2 regions of the Shewanella oncorhynchi genome follow, and region 2 is predicted to be linked to the other one. Evidence: predicted binding sites of a transcription regulator. Region 2 holds the regulator's gene; the other holds the start of a gene.
What was found. The regulator sigma-54, encoded in region 2, starts transcription at its own class of promoters, with help from an activator protein. The targets are predictions, from matches to a motif close to GTTGGCACGNNNNTNGNNT.

Region 1 (8,773 bases), 1.8 Mb from region 2:
ACAACGTTCAAGAAAAAAACCTGTCAGCATAACAATATCTTGCCCACGCTCTCTTAATGGTGCTACGTGGATAGGAAATACGCTCAACCTATGGTAAAGGTCGAAACGAAAACGCCCTTCCGTTGCCTCTTGGTGCAAAATTCGATTAGTGGCGGCAATAATCCGAGTATTCACTTTTAGGCTCTTATCACTGCCCACTCGCTGTAATTCACCGTATTGTAAAACCCTCAATAACTTAGCTTGCAGCCCCAAGGGAAGCTCCCCGATTTCATCTAAAAACAAGGTCCCCTTGTCAGCGAGTTCAAACTTGCCTTGCCTATGACTGATAGCCCCCGTAAATGCCCCTTTTACATGTCCAAATAACTCGCTTTCGGCGACGGACTCAGGCAATGCAGCGCAGTTCAAATAGATAAGTGATTTATCGGCTCTGGTCGATTGATTATGTATCGCCGCGGCCACTAACTCCTTACCCACGCCAGTTTCGCCAGTAATTAATACCGATAAATCAGTGCCTGCCACGGCACTTATCTGCTGCTTTAGCGATTGGATCTGTTTGGATTGCCCTATGATCTCCTGCTGACTAGCAGGACGATTGAGCACCTCAGTGCCATTGGAAACTTCAACAACTTGGGATTCTAGCTGTTGCATCAATAACGCAGTATTAAGACTGGCTGCGGCCAGTGCGCTGATCACACGCAACTCGCTATCACTAAAATCATCAAACTGATGAGGGTTGAAACCATCAATGGTGAGCGCCCCAATTAAGCGATCGTTCGCGATTAGTGGTAAACCAATGCAAGCATGTACATGTAAGTTCGCACTATGATGTGGAATTAAACCATCATACGGATCAGGAAGTTCACTGTCGGCCGGGAAACGAACCACATCGCCAGCACGGGCGATAGCCTCTAATCTCGGATGTTCACTAATTTGAAAGCGCCGCCCTAACACTTCGGCAAAGAGCCCATCTATCGCCAAGGGGACAAATTGCTGCTCCCGAAATGCCAATAATGCCGCAGCATCACAATTGACACGCCGCCTGACCACTGCCAACAAACGCTCAAATCTGTCTTGCGTCGACACGCCGACAGTTAAATCTAAGGCTAACTGAGTTAAATCAGCATGGGCACTCATAGTACATCCACAGTCAAATAAAGTCATATTGACAACAGTGTAATGTCAATTTGACTAATATCAAATTGTCATTATGACATCAGCAAGTGATTTAAAATGTTGAAATACGCTAATACCAATAAAAATCAAAACCTTAAAATATTGGCATGGTGAGTGCAATAAGAGATTTAACTAAATAAGCAAGATTTACGTAGCGCATTCATTATTAATTATCACAGGTGTATTTATGACTATTCATGTAAAAAACAATATCCACTGGGTGGGTCAACGCGATTGGGAAGTGCAAGATTTTCATGGTACTGAGTACAAGATAACTAAAGGCACAAGCTACAATAGCTACCTTATCCGTGAAGAAAAAACCGTGTTAATTGATACAGTTGATCATCGGTTTAGCCAGCAATTCTTACAAAATCTTGAAGCTGAAATTAATTTAACCGACATAGACTATATTGTGATGAACCATGCAGAGGAAGACCACTCAGGCGCCCTGACTGCATTAATGGCCAAAATTCCTAACACACCAATTTACTGCAGTGAAAATGCGGTCGACTCCATTGTAGGACATCACCACCACCCAGAATGGAATTTCATTACCGTAAAGACAGGTGATAGTTTAGCAATAGGCAATGGTAAGCAACTGATATTTATCGAAGCACCTATGTTGCATTGGCCAGATAGCATGATGACATACCTCACCGAAGATGCGGTTTTATTCAGTAACGATGCCTTTGGCCAGCACTATTGCGATGAACATTTATTCAATGATGAGGTTGATCAAAATGAATTAATGGAGCAATGCCTACGGTACTACTCAAACATTTTAACGCCCTTTAGCAGCCTAGTAACGGCTAAAATTCACGAAGTATTAAGCTTTAATTTACCTGTAGATATGATCGCAACTTCACACGGCATTGTGTGGCGTGATAATCCAGCCCAAATTATTCACCAATATTTAGCTTGGGCCGACGCTTATCAAGAAGACCGCATCACGATTCTCTACGACTCTATGTCCAATAATACTCGCATGATGGCCGACGGTATTGCTCAAGGTATCCATGATATTGACCCCAATGTAGCGGTAAAAGTGTATAACGTCGCACGTCATGATAAAAACGAAATCCTTGCACAGGCATTTAGGTCAAAAGGTATTTTAGTCGGCTCATCCACCATGAATAATGTGATGATGCCTAAAATTGCCGCCATGCTTGAAGAAATCACGGGCCTGCGTTTTCGCAATAAAAAGGCGGCAGCTTTTGGTAGTTATGGCTGGAATGGCGGCGCAGTCGATAGAATTCACACTCGTTTGATGGATGCTGGTTTCGAAACTTCAGTGGGATTAAAAGTCAAATGGCGTCCCGATCGTGATGCGATGCAAGAATGCCGTCAGCACGGCCAGCGAATCGCGCGAGAATGGGCATTGCGTCCCCTCGATAGCGCTAATAGTCGCTCTATCATTAATCAAGTCATGTCAAAACCTAGCCAAGCCACCACGGCCAGTCAAACAGCTGAAAATACTGCTACTAATAACGTCCCTATGACTGCACCGATTGCAACAAAAGCGTGCGAATTAAATGATACACAATCAATGATTTGCACCGTTTGCCAATGGGTTTACGACCCTGAAAAAGGAGAACCTAATCAAGATATCATTGCTGGCACACCTTGGACTCAAGTGGCCGAAGACTTCCTCTGTCCCGAATGTGGCCTAGGTAAAAGCGTTTTCGCTGTCATAAAAAATGAGGTGACTAATGCCTAAGCCAATCGTCATTATCGGCAGTGGATTCGCGGCATATCAGCTAGTCAAAACACTGCGACGTTTAAACCGCGAACAACCGATTACAGTTATCACAGCCGACTCTGGTGACGAATACCATAAACCAGATTTAAGCCATGTGTTTAGCCTTAAAAAAATGGCGTCAGACCTCATAAAATTGACCGCGACTGAATTTGCACATGAGCAACAAATTGATGTGATAAATCACTGTGAAGTCATAAAAATAGATAAAGTTCGTCAGGTAGTATGTTGCCATCAAGGACGCGAAATTGCGTACAAAAAATTAGTGCTTGCCACAGGTGCACGGCCCTTTATTCCACCTATAGAGGGGGATGGCGTCGATATCATCCATACAGTTAACAGCTTAATGGAGTATCAGGCCTGCGAAGCAGACATCCATGGTGCGAGGAGAGTACTGGTTATCGGTGCTGGTTTGGTCGGAGTTGAACTGGCAATGGACTTAGCAACTGCAGGTAAGCAAGTATTTTTGGTCGATCCACAAGCGAGCTTAATGCCGAATATGCTACCCGAAATGTTAAGCCACAAACTGACCGCTGTACTAACGCAGCATAACGTCACAGTGCAATTGCAAACCCGAGTCAGCCAACTGCAACACCAAGATGGCAGTATCTCTGTGTGCCTAGATAATGACCAGCGGTTTATTTGTGATGCGGTTATCTGTGCAGCGGGACTTCTCCCTAACAGCCAACTTGCCCAGCATGCGGGGCTAGAGGTCAATAAAGGTATCGTCGTTAACGAATACTTACAAACCAACGATGCCCATATTTATGCGCTAGGTGATTGCGCCCAAATCAACGGCCAAAATAGGGCCTATTTGCAACCTGCGTTACTGAGCGCCAATGCGCTGGCGAACACATTACTGAACCAACCGACAGCAGTGAATTTTCCCGCCATGCTCATTAAAGTGAAAACGCCACTGTTACCTATGCAACTCAGCGGTATAACAGTGAATGGCGTCCATCGCTGGCAAGTCGATATTGATGCTCAAGGAAGCAGTATTAAAGCATTCGACGTGGATGAAACATTTATAGGATTTATCGTAACCGAGGATAAAATGCAGCAAGCATTTGGATTGTTAAAGCAGCTAAATAGCCCTAACGCGGCACTCATCGCGGCCTAAGAGCACATTAACGAGAATGTTAATATTATTGTCGCTGATAATAAAAACTGAGTAGAGGCTTTCTACTCAGTTTTATCGTTTCTACTATTATTCAAACATTCGCAACAGCAATAGTTTAAAGACCTAATGCCAGTTTAATACGTTGTCCGTAATCCGCATCGGCTTGAGTAAAATGCGCCACCATACGTTGCTGCACATCTAAACTCGCTTGACTTAATGAACCCGAAATTGTTGCCACTAGGCGCGCTTTCTCAGCTTCAGAGAAGATGCGATACAAATTACCCGCTTGGGTATAATCGTCTTGGTTATAACGACTGTAACGCGCCGCTTCACCTTCTAAACGCAATGGTGGTTCGCTAAAGTTTACTGGCTCAACCAAGGCATCAGCAGTGCTGTTCGGGCCATAGTTTGCCGAAGCGTCGCCACCAGTTTGACTGCCATGATAAGGACATTGTGTACCCGCCATCGCACCTGCACGTTGATGGTGATTTGCCTTAGCGGCATGCGGGCAATTCACTGGCAATTGGTTGTAGTTAGCACCAATGCGGTAACGCTGCGCATCGGCGTAGGCAAATAAACGCGCTTGTAACATCTTGTCTGGTGAAGCCCCGACGCCTGGGACCAAATTACTAGGTGCCAATGCCACTTGCTCAACTTCAGCAAAGTAGTTTTGTGGCAGACGATTCAGTTCTAATACACCAATCTCAAGTAATGGATAGTCGCTATGCGGCCAAACCTTAGTTAAATCAAATGGATTGATATGGTAAGTATTGGCATCTGCCTCAGGCATAATCTGCACATTAACCGTCCAACGCGGGAAGTTTCCATCAGTAATAGCAACCACCATATCGCGCTGTGATGAATCGGGATCAATCCCTTTTAATTTATCAGCCTGTTCATTAGTTAAGTTGACCACGCCTTGCTGCGATTTAAAGTGGAACTTCACCCAGAAACGCTCGCCCTTGGCATTCCACAGCGAGAAAGTGTGTGAACCATAACCATGCATTTGACGGTAGTTCGCCGGAATACCACGATCCGACATCAAAATGGTTACTTGATGCATAGCTTCAGGATTCAATGACCAAAAGTCCCACATAGCCTGCGGATCTTTTAAGTTTGTCTTAGGATTACGCTTTTGCGTATGAATAAAGTCTGGAAACTTAATCCCATCTCGCAAGAAAAAGGTCGGCGTATTGTTACCCACGATATCGTGATTACCACGGGCAGTATAAAAACGTAAACCAAAGCCACGTGGATCGCGCTCTGCGTCGGCAGAACCCATTTCTCCACCTACGGTTGAGAAACGAATAAAGGTTTCGGTTTGCTTACCAACACCATTGAAATGGTCAGCAATGGTGTAATCGCTTAAATCTTTAGTCAGCGTAAATGTGCCGTAAACCCCTGTACCTTTGGCATGCACGATACGTTCAGGAATACGCTCACGGTTGAAATGGGCTAACTTTTCAATTAAATGCCAATCTTGTAATAGCAAAGGACCACGTTCACCCGCCGACAGTGAGTTTTGATCATCGGCCACTGGGGCACCGTTTTGGCTCGTTAAGTACTGACTTGTTTGATGTTGTTGACTCATGCCCTGCTCCTTAGTCTTGATTGCTGGTTAACCAGGTTTCAATTAAATCGTAAATGGTGGCCATGGTTTATCTCCTTGGCTGCGACGTGTTGTCGATGGAGCAAGAATAGAGAATTACCACTTTAGAATAAAACGATTAAACTAGATTTTCATAATCTAAAAAAAAGATTAAGAATAGGTTTGGCAAGACAGTTAATGAATTACACGGACTCACAGCCAATGGTCCGCTCACATCACTTAAGATGCTGTTGAAAAACCAAATAGCTGCTCAGGACAATGGAGCGAAGTGCGGTGCGAGAAAGCGGAGTTAAGCTGATACACCATTAACTGCTGGATAAGTCAGCTTCACGATAAAGCTTAACCAAATAATAAGTATCAATCAGCACGATAAAAAAGTTAACTAAGGCAACAGGATAAGCCCCAATTGCCACACCGTAGGCCACAAATAAAGCCGCACCAATGAGATTCCACCAGCGCAGTTTCTTAATGTTTGACATCATCAGTGATATTGCAACGACCACTGAAGCTAAATAACCAACCCATTCCCAAATTGTAGCGTTATCCATATCCAATCCTTATCTATATATTATTTAAATCAAACGATTGATACGCCAATCACACCACAGGTAATAAGCTGGCTCATTGCATTTAGCGTTTAACGACAGCCGCCGTCATCCGTGAAATACAAGTCAGTTCACCCGCACTGTTGTGGATTAAAATCTCCCATACAGAGCTGCGCTTCCCTAAGTGGATAGGCTTAGCCGTGGCGGTTAATACCCCATTACGGGAAGCCCGTAAGTGGTTAGCGTTAATTTCTTGACCGACACAATAGTACTGCTCAAAATCCACCGCGAAATTTGCCGCATAGCTAGCAACGGTTTCAGCAAGCGCGACATTCGCGCCACCATGCACTATGCCCAAAGGGTTATGCACCGCCGGACTGGCTGGCATAGTGGCCTTCATGTAATCGTCGCCAATCTCACTGATCTCAATTCCTAAAGTCTGCATCAAGGTGCCTTTGCCACCCATACCGGCGTCTAAACGCGCGCAATCCTCTAACGTTACAGCTCTAAACCAAATACTCATTGCAACTTCCTAGTCAATAAAACCAATCAGCAGTTTACTGTGAAGTGGATGAAGTTCAACTAGTTTACTCTCAGCTAGTCACATCTATATCGGCAAAAATAAGGCTCAAACTAACCAAGATTTAGTGGTACTTAGCTGACTAAACCAGACAAGAAATAATCCCCACACCACGACTACACTTGGCATAATTAACGCGTCGGCTCCTAGCACCACAGCCGCTTGCTGAATGCAAAATACATAGGTCATTTGCAACAAAATAGCGATAAGCGAGGCGACCAACACTTTATAAGCAATTAATTTTCTGAATAACAATAATAGACATCCTAGAACCCCTGAAACTACGGCAAAGCCAAACACAGCATCAATCCAAATTGGCGTTGTTTCATAGAGTGTAATTTGATCTGGGCTCATCTGTGCCAGTGCATCTGGCGTCATAGTCATTTGCATAACAAAAGCCATCAGCCCCATGATATTCCACAACAAACTGAGCGTTGCGACAAAGTAAAACCACAGTGGCGCCTTGATATTCATGGTTTTCAGCGGATTTGAGGTGGTATCCATACTCACTCCTAATAAAAACTGAAAAAAAGAGATAAAAAAGGGATGGTTAACCATCCCTTTGTTTCAGTCTAGCTCACAAATTGCACTTGTGAGTTAACCCCATATACAGGTTAACGGCGACGACGCTGCAAACCAAACAAGGACATCAGTGCTAAACCTAAATAACCTAAAGCACCGCCATCATCTTTAGGCTTTGGCTCAGGTTTTGGCGGCACTACTGGCGCAGGATAACTTAAAGCAACAATCACAGGATCATGATCCGATGCAGAAAAAGCATTTTCAGATTTAGCCAGATCACCAGAGAACTTCTTACCGTATTCAAACAGGCTAGATTCCACTGAGTTGATATGCCAATCTTCAATATCCACTAAACGTTTGGCTAAGCTAGCATTGGCTAAAGCATGATCTAAGTTACCTAACTCGCCGTTATAGCTATAAGAGAAAGTGCTTGCACCGTGGGCTTTCGTGTTCAAGTTGATAAAGCCATAACCTTTTTCAATCTTGCTGCCTTGGCGTTCAAACACTTTGCCGTCGAGCGTCGTCCACGAAGCGGTCAGGATGTCACGCTCTGACTTGCTCGCATCGAAGTCGGTTAGTACACGGATAGGATCCTCCATACCATAGGCATTCATATCACCGATGATCAGTAAGTCGCCTTTCACGTCTTTTAGCGTTTCACCCAAGACTTTGGCTGCAGATACGCGGAAAGCATTACACTTGCCCTGTTGATCGGCCGGATCAACTGACTCTTCGAAGTTAGCCCAATCTTCTAAACAGCCTGAGCCTTTAGATTTCAAATGGTTAACGACTACGGTCAGAGACTCATCATGGATTTTAAAGGTTTGCGCTAAGCTGTGACGTTGATAAGCATCATTGCCAGGGTTAGTCTCAGTTTTGCCATCTTTTGTGCGAGTCACGCTGCCAGCACTGGCGTGCTGTTCTGGAGTACCGATAACTTGTGCTGCCCCCGCTAAAGCCACTTTACCACCACGGTATAACATGCCGACAGTAATCGCATCTGTGCCAAAGTACTTGCCGTCATACTTATCAGCATCGGTGATTTCAACAAAGCTATAGGCGTTTTCAGGCGTCTGCTTGTCATTTAGTGCATCGACTAAATCCTTAATCGCACTCTTCTCACCAAAACCGTTGTTAGCAATTTCCATCAAACCGACGATATCGGCGTTCATGGCGGTAATAGCGCTAACGATTTTAGTACGTTGTAGCACCATTTCTTCCAGCGTTAGGGCGCCACGGTTACTGCCTGATGGATTGGTATCGCCACCATCAACATCGTTAAAGAAGTTCAGCACGTTAAAGCTAGCCACGCGCAGATCTCCCTTAGTTGCAACACTTGGGGCTTCGGTTCTATCGTCACCACGGATAAAATCACCCGCTGTAATAGTATTAGTCGCCACTAAACGATAAGCGCCGTAGCTGTAACCAATCACACCTTGCAGGTTAGTCAGTTGATCGCCAACACGGA
Region 2 (8,773 bases):
CTTTTACATCGTTAGCGTTATCAGCAGGGCGATATGCAATCTCGTCCGGCCTTGTCTATTCGGGCACGTTTAGCTTGTTGTACAGGCTAACCTATCGTGCGTAGCTCTTGATTGAGCTGTTTAATTTTTTTCTGTAGCTGGGCAATCTCACTCATTAATGCGCATTCTCTTTGCTGGGGTTGCAGATCGCTTTCTCGCACCCATTGGTAGACTGCCTTGGCAGATAAACCGTATTGACGTGCAACATCCGACAGTAAGCGACCTTGTACTTTAACCTCGGTGATAACATGTAGCTTGAGACTATTTTCTGCGATTCCCATGAGCGTTCCCTCTTTTACTGCCTTCTAACCAAAATATGACCGTTTGCGTTGCCTTTTATTGATGATAGTGACGCTGTTCTAAATCCCACTGGCTCAGACCTAGATGGCGCAGACAAATCCATTCGTGGCGACATAGTGCGATAAAGTTCATGACCGTTTTCATACTTCCTCCTTTATGACCCTAAATACTCGAGCCCATTTTCTGTCTCGATAGGTCCATTTAATTTGGATTAATCCAGTTGAAGTCGACTCTAGTTTTTCGGCGATGTTTACCGCGTCTGACTGTCTACTCACTTAGTAGTATGTAAAATTCGTGCCAATATTCTAATTTTCATTTTAACCTTTTAAATCATTGCATTGCGCCTTCGATTAAAACGGCGTTATTTTTTAGTGCTGCCAATAAAGGTGCAAGGTGCACTATTTCGGTGCCATAGACTTGATATGAAATTGGGCGGTACAAGCCATGATTGAAGCCCGAAATCTGTATCTTTGCTGACTAAAATCTGGATTAGCATAATTGAAGATGGATAAAGGATTGTCTCCAACGCAATTGCTTATATACTGCCTGCTTTGTGGCAATCCCTAGGTCATTCGTATTACCTAATGGACGTGATATTTCTTGCCCTTTTGAGCGGTATTCACAGTCATCAATCATATAAAGAGGTTATAAATGATGAAGTGTTTTCAGGCAGTGCAATCTAAACCATCCCTGTTAGCCATAGTGGTATTGACGACCGCGCTAGTTGCATCGGGTTGTACAACAATCAATCCCTATTCAAACGAAGAACAAACCGCTAAAGCGACCAGTGGCGCATTGATTGGTGCCGTCGCGGGTGCCGCAATTGGAGTGGTATCTTCGAGCAAGAGCGACCGCGGTAAAGGTGCCTTAATTGGTGCTGCATCGGGCGCTGCAGTCGGTGGTGGTATTGGTTATTACATGGATGTGCAAGAGACCAAATTACGCCAACAATTAGCCTCAACGGGCGTGAGTGTGACCCGTAACGGCGATAACATCATTTTGAATATGCCTAATGAAGTGACCTTCGGCGTAGATCAAACCGAGTTAAGTGACGGTGCTAAACGCGTGCTGAATTCAGTGGCGGTTGTGGCCAAGGAATACAGCAAAACGCAGCTTAACGTATTAGGTTATACGGACAGCAGTGGTTCAGACTCTTACAATTTACGTCTGTCACAGGTCCGTGCTAGCGAAGTGGGTAATTACTTGATGAGTAAAGGCGTTGCCTCTGCCCGTGTAAAATCAAAAGGTATGGGTGAAGCGAGTCCTATTGCATCAAATGCCAATGCAAATGGCCGAGCACAAAACCGCCGCGTTCAGATCGTACTAATACCAACGGGTAAATAGTCTGGTCTAAGCACAAAGTTCTCGCTGAAAAAGTCGCCTGGGGCGACTTTTTTGTTTTCAGTGGTGGGCTAATTGAGTGATTAGCTTGCCGTGTTTCAATTAGACAATTTGTCCTTTATGAAGCGCACCTTGAGTGACCTGCACCACAAACATATCACTGCTCATTACCTTGGGATGACTTCAGTTTGATCCCTTTATCGATTTCACGTTCTGTATGGGGATAAGTCACAAGAATGACTTTTAGTGCCTAAAGGAGAATATGACTATGATAAGCAAAAATGTGTTAGTAGCCTTGAGTTTAAGTCCTGTCATCATGGTGACAGCTGTACAAGGAGTGCCGATGAAAGCCGAACTGACCACAGGAGTCGCGCCGATAGAACTGCGCGCCGCAGGCAGTTTAAAGGCTGCGATGAATGATATTATTGCTGCTTATCAAGCACAGTCGCAAATGAGTGTTGTAGCGCAATATGCGCCCTCAGGTTTATTGTTAAAACGTATTCAAGAGGGCGAGAAAGTCGATATCTTTGCCTCGGCGAATATGAAACATCCACAGGCATTAGTGGATTCAGGTCAGGGCGAAGCAGTGCAAATGTTTGCCCGTAATCAACTCTGCGCCATTGCTCAAGACACAGTTCAGGTGACGAGTGCGACCTTACTCGATACCTTGTTAGATCCTAAGATTAAAGTCGGCACCTCAACCCCGAAAGCTGACCCCGCGGGTGATTATGCCTGGGCCATTTTTGCTAAGGCCGAAGTGGTAAAACCTAATGCGAAAGCCGCGTTAGAGACCAAGGCATTACAACTGACGGGCGGCCCTGAGAGCGTTAAACCGCCTAAAGATCGCAACCCCTATGGCTGGGTGATGGAAAACAAGCAAGCGGATATCTTTTTAACCTATTGCACTAATGCTGTGCTGGCTAAAAAAGAAGTGCCGAGTTTACAAATCATCGACTTACCGCAGGAACTCGCCGTGGGTGCCGACTATGGTTTACTGGTTTTACAAGGCGCTAATACTGCCGCTAAGCCGTTAGCTGAGTTTATTCTATCGACCAAAGGCCAAGCGATTTTGAGCAGTTATGGTTTCCAACCTCCGGCAAAATAGCCTTCTTTAGTTTTCCTGCGGGATAAAAAACGGCACCTTTGAGGTGCCGTTTTTGTTATTAGCTCAAACTGTTAAAGCGTTAGTTCATCAGGTATAGCGTCGCTAACCCGAGGAATGCGAACAGGCCAACCACGTCAGTGACTGTGGTGAGCACCATACCGCCAGCGAGGGCAGGATCGATTTTAAGTCGTTTTAAAATCAATGGAATACTCGCACCTGCAAGCCCTGCTACTGTCATATTGATCAGCATAGCGCTACCAATTAAGCCCGCCAGTGCCATATCATCCTTCCATAGCCACACGGCGATAAAGACTAAAATTGACCACATCAAGCCATTGAGAAAACCAATAGATAGCTCTTTACCGATAAGCCAGCGGGCGTTGCTTTGGCCGATATGGCCTAAAGCAATACCACGGATCACAAGCGCTAAGGTCTGATTACCGGCAACACCGCCCATGCTAGGGACAATCGTCATTAGGATGGCGATAGTGGCAAATTGCTCAATAGTGCCTTCAAACATATTGCTGACCGACGAGGCGAGCAGGGCGGCGAATAAGTTTATAGTGAGCCAGAGCGAGCGACGTAGGGTACTTTTTAGCACAGGACCAAAGGTATCTTCATCTCCATCCATCCCCGCCATCCCCATCATGGAATGTTCAGCATCTTCGCGGATAACATCGACTACGTCATCGATTGTGATACGCCCGAGCAGTTTACCATCACTGTCGACGACAGGTGCCGATACCCAGTCATTGCGTTCGAATTTCTGCGCGACTTCGCTGTCGGACATGCTCACCGGAATACTTTGAATATTGGGATCCATGATATTGCGAATTGTGGTGCTTGGCGCGCAAGTCAGCAGATCTGCCAGCCTAACCCCGCCAAGGACTTTGTCCTGTTTGTCGACCACATATAAGGTATCTGTGGTGTCGGGTAGGTTGCCCCTTTGCCGAAGATAGCGCAGCACCACATCGATATTCACATCGGGTCTTAAGGTGACTGTATCTGTGTTCATCAAGCTGCCGGCGGTCTCATCTGGATAAGATAGGGCTTGTTCTACCCTCAGGCGATTTTGTTCCGTCATCGACTGCAGCACTTGTTTGTAAACTGCGTCGGGTAGACTTCGCAGAATATAGGCGAGATCGTCGGTGTCCATGCTTGCTGTCGCTTTCGCGACTCGCTCAGGGCTCATGCTGCGGATAAGTGGGTCTTTGAGTTCTTCACTCAACTCATCGAGTATGTCGCCTATTTGTTCCTGATCGATGAGCTGCCACAATACTTGTCTGGCACTTGGCGGTGATGATTCTAAGATCAGCGCGATATCTGAGGCGGCCATTTTTTGCAGCATATTACGCACGTGTACGAACATGCCGCTGCTAAGCGCTTGGTTTAACTGGTCAAGACTATGTCCGGTGTGATCGTTTTCTGCATTATCTACGGGCATTTGTCCTCCATGGTGCGGCAAATTGGTTTGAGATCTTGGTGTTGGGCTATGATTTAGCGGTGACTAAGCGTCAGTCGATGACACAGATTAAGGCGGCTAAGGTAAGGTTAAGGCCAGCGCAATGACCGCTAGTGTAATCGCCTGTAGCTTGTATCGTCGAGCGACAAATGTTTTGCCATGTCTGAATGGCAAGTTTTTTAAACTAGACATGAAGTGAAACTAACGATGAAGTGCTTAGTGTGAAGTGAAACTAACAGGCTTCGTCAAACTTAGCGTCGATTAAGGCACAAATAGCATCGAGAGCCGGCTCTGCATCTGGGCCTTCGGCGATAAGCTTAATGGTTTTACCCATACCAGTTTCAAGCATCAGTAAGCCAAGTACACTGGCGGCCGATGCTTGTTTATCGCCTTGGATTAAGGTGATGGTCGCATCAAACTCGGAAGCCAGTACCACCAACTTAGTGGCGGCACGGGCATGTAAACCGAGCTTATTACAGATGGTTATCTGACGTTCAAGCTTTGGCATTATTGAGCTCTCGATGACGGGCATACACTTTATGTTTACCGTTACTAAAGCGTTTGGCCAATTGCTCTGCGACGTAAACCGATCTGTGCTGTCCACCTGTGCAGCCAATGGCCACAGTTAAATAACTGCGATTGTTACGCTCGAGGTGCGGCAGCCAAGTCTCCAGTAAATTTTCGATTTGCCAGATGAACTTATTAACCAGTGGTTGACGATTTAAGAACTCAGCTACGGGTTCATCTAAGCCAGTCAATGGCCGCAGCGCCAGCTCCCAGTGGGGATTGGGCAGGAAGCGCACATCGAACATAAAGTCGGCTTCGGTGGGCATTCCGTGCTTAAAGCCAAAGGACTCGAAGTTGATCACGAGTTCTTTATCGACACTACCAAGGAGAATTTGTCGGACTTGGTCGCTTAAATCATAGATATTCAAATTCGACGTATCTATGTAGTGATCGACCAGTTTTGACATAGGCTCAAGCAGTTTCCCCTCCAGCTTTATCGCTTCTTGCAAAGAGACTCGGCTCTTCGACAAAGGATGCAAACGGCGGGTTTCGCTGTAACGCTTGAGCAGAATTTTATCGCTGGAGTTAAGGAAGAAGCTCGTTAACTCAGTATCTGGAGGTAGGCTAGCGAGTTGTTTCACTAAGACCTTATCCTGCTCAGGCATGTTACGCACGTCGACACTGATGGCGACGAGATCGTTACTGCCTTTGAGTTGCTCAAGCAAACTGCCAATCAATGGCAAGGGAAGGTTATCGACACAATAATAGCCGAGATCTTCGAGTACCCTAAGGGCGACAGATTTGCCTGAGCCTGAGCGGCCCGACACTATGACCAGTTTCATCCAGTGATTACCTGATAGAGTTCCGTTTCATCATGCGTCTTGCGTAATTGCTTTAATATTTGCTTGTCGCTCAGCTTTTCGGCCATGCAAGACAAAGTACTTAAGTGCTGCTGACATTGGTCTGCAGGCACCAGTAGTGCAAATAAAATATCAACAGGTTGCTTATCGATAGCATCAAATGCTATCGGCTCTTCACACTTAATTAGTATGGCAATGGGCTGATCTATATCGGCTAGTCGACCATGTGGAATGGCGATGCCGTTACCTATACCTGTGCTCCCCATCTTTTCGCGCGCCACTAGGCTTTCGAATATCTCTTGAGATGAGAGGGTCGGGTACTGGGCAGCGACTAAGTCGCTGATGAGTTCCAGTACCTTTTTCTTGCTGCCCGGAGTGGCGCAGGTAGTGCACTCCGGCCGCAGTATGGTACAAAGTTCCATTATTAGTGTTTTGTTAACTTCTCTTTGTGTTTAATAACCTGACGGTCAAGCTTGTCAATCAGGGCGTCTATAGCGGCATACATGTCAGCATGCTCTGAAGTAGCAAAAACTTCACCACCTATGAGGTTTATTCTCGCTTCAGCAATTTGTTGCATTTTCTCAACATTGAGCACAACGTGCACATTATTGATCTGTTCGAAATGGCGTTCAAGTTTTGAAAACTTTTCTTCTACATATGCACGTAACGATTCGGTAATTTCGACATGGTGTCCACTTAGGTTTATTTGCATAGAAACGTCCTCCGATATCCACTGTAGGTTATAAACTTTTACGCTGATTAGAAGGTGGAATAAGCATAGCCTCTCGGTACTTCGCAATGGTTCTGCGGGCTACGTTGATCCCTTGTTCTGCCAGAAGTTGTGCCATCTTGCTATCGCTTAATGGTTTTTTCTGGTTTTCCGCTGCCACCAGTTTCTTTATAAAGGCTCTGATTGCTGTGGATGAGCACTCACCACCATCGTCAGTACCGACGTGGCTAGAGAAGAAGTATTTTAGTTCAAAAAGTCCCTTAGGGGTATGCATGTATTTTTGAGTTGTGACCCGTGAGATGGTGGACTCATGCATTTCTACCGCTTCGGCAATATCGTTAAGCACCATAGGCTTCATGGCTTCTTCACCGTACTCAAAGAAACCTTGCTGATATTGCACTATGCAATTAGCAACTTTAAGCAAAGTGTCGTTACGGCTTTCTAGACTCTTAATAAACCATTTAGCCTCTTGCAGATGGCCGCGAATAAATTGGCTATCGGCTTGGTTTTTTGTGCTGCGTGCCATAGAAGCATAATGTTGATTTACATTGATTTTGGGCATGCAGTCAGGATTAAGCTCAACGACCCAGCGGCCATTTTTCTTCGACACAGACACATCTGGGATAACGTATTCGTCATTATTGGGCGTGATCAACAAACCTGGGCGAGGATTGAGGGTTTGGATGAGTGCTATACCATCCCTTAATTCATCTTCTTTTAATTTAGTCTTACGCATCAATAACCTAAAATCACGGGCGGCGATCAGATCTAAATGATCTTTGATCAGCATGCGGGCGTTTTCTAGGTTGGGAGTATCAGCGGCGAAATGCGACAGTTGGATCAGCAGGCATTCACTTAAATCGCGTGCAGCAACGCCTATGGGATCAAAATGCTGAATGCGCTTGAGTACGGCTTCGACTTCGTCAAGCTCAACTTCAGGATTGCCCATGGCTTCGAGAATTTCTTCAGTGCTTTGGGTGAGATAGCCCTGATCGTCGATGGCATCAATAATGGCGGTGGCAATGGCTAAATCGGTTTCAGAAAACGGCGTGAGGTTTTTTTGCCATTCTAAGTGTTCGTACAAACCTTCACTGGTCTCACCTTGGAAGGGCATATCGTCTTCACGACTGCCGCCGGGGCCTGAGTTTGGGGAGGCGGTAAACACTTCATCCCATGTGGTGTCCATGGGGAGCTCATCGGGCATGGATTCTTTGGTTAGCGACTCTGCCGTGTCTATGGTGGAGCTGTCTTTTTCTGGTGGCAGAGTGCTAGATTCACTGAAATCCGTATCGGATAGCGTTTGGTTTACAGGGGTTTTAGTGGCGTCGAATTGATCCTCTTCCAGCTCGAGAAGGGGATTAGAATCTAATGCTTGCTGGATCTCTTGCTGCAGTTCTAATGACGACAGTTGCAACAGACGTATAGCCTGTTGTAATTGTGGCGTCATGGTTAACTGTTGACCCAGTTTGAGCTGGAGTGACGCTTTCATGTTACCGCTGATCCCTACGTTATTATTGTTGGATGAGGTCGCTTATTATCATTTTGAGTGAAGCCCAATGGCGGTATAAATTGCCTCCATTGGCTTCGCTCGATTAACTATAGCCTGAATTGTTCACCTAAGTACACAGCCCTAACTTGCTGATTGTCTAAGATCTCTGCTGGAGTTCCTTCGGCAATCAGGTTTCCGTGACTCACAATATAAGCATGTTCACATACATCTAATGTCTCGCGGACATTATGGTCTGTGATCAGTACGCCAAGGCCGCGACTTTTGAGTTGTTCGATAATCTTCTTGATGTCGATAACCGAAATAGGATCGACGCCAGCAAACGGTTCATCGAGCAAAATGAACTTAGGATTAGCGGCTAAAGCCCGCGCAATTTCGACGCGACGACGTTCGCCACCCGACAATGACATGCCTTGGCTGTCACGGATGTGGGTGATATGAAACTCTTCGAGCAGATGTTCTAGTTCTTCTTCTCGTTCTTCATTTTTAAGTTCTTTACGAGTTTGCAGTACGGCCATGATGTTGTCATGAACAGTTAGCTTACGAAAGATACTGGCTTCTTGCGGTAAGTAACCTATGCCTTTGCGGGCACGCAGATGCATAGGATCTGCGGTTAAATCATCATCGTCGATAAAGATATGTCCCTTATCGCTCTTCACTAGCCCGACAACCATGTAAAAGGTCGTGGTTTTACCTGCACCGTTTGGACCGAGTAGGCCAACGACTTGACCGGTTTTTACCGTCAGACTGACGTCTTTAACCACTTGGCGACTCTTGTAACTTTTCGCCAGATTTTGTGCTCTTAAGGTGATTTGGGTCATTTAGAGTCCTGCTTTTTTACAGGTTTATCCGCCGGAGCGTCTGATTTAGCATCATCTTGATAGTTTTCAGGCTGAATAATAGTGATCACGCGATCGTCACC

Region 1: norV (anaerobic nitric oxide reductase flavorubredoxin) is a predicted target of sigma-54. The motif match lies at 1,275-1,293, and genes of this name have one in related genera.

Annotation. Positions count from the first base shown of each region.
Region 1 covers NZ_CP132914.1:3,925,594-3,934,366, forward strand. The annotation lists gene norR (nitric oxide reductase transcriptional regulator NorR) at 1-1,134, opposite strand, end outside; gene norV (anaerobic nitric oxide reductase flavorubredoxin) at 1,361-2,890, shown strand; gene norW (NADH:flavorubredoxin reductase NorW) at 2,883-4,049, shown strand; gene katB (catalase KatB) at 4,165-5,640, opposite strand; gene RA178_RS17500 (YgjV family protein) at 5,964-6,206, opposite strand; gene RA178_RS17505 (PaaI family thioesterase) at 6,289-6,726, opposite strand; gene RA178_RS17510 (hypothetical protein) at 6,832-7,287, opposite strand; gene exeM (extracellular exonuclease ExeM) at 7,398-8,773, opposite strand, start outside.
Region 2 covers NZ_CP132914.1:731,448-740,220, forward strand. The annotation lists gene RA178_RS03320 (transposase) at 87-320, opposite strand; gene RA178_RS03325 (YiaD family glycine zipper/OmpA-like lipoprotein) at 994-1,683, shown strand; gene RA178_RS03330 (molybdate ABC transporter substrate-binding protein) at 1,949-2,785, shown strand; gene mgtE (magnesium transporter) at 2,865-4,229, opposite strand; gene RA178_RS03340 (HPr family phosphocarrier protein) at 4,480-4,755, opposite strand; gene rapZ (RNase adapter RapZ) at 4,742-5,596, opposite strand; gene ptsN (PTS IIA-like nitrogen regulatory protein PtsN) at 5,593-6,036, opposite strand; gene hpf (ribosome hibernation promoting factor) at 6,039-6,326, opposite strand; gene RA178_RS03360 (RNA polymerase factor sigma-54) at 6,355-7,833, opposite strand; gene lptB (LPS export ABC transporter ATP-binding protein) at 7,941-8,672, opposite strand; gene lptA (lipopolysaccharide transport periplasmic protein LptA) at 8,669-8,773, opposite strand, start outside.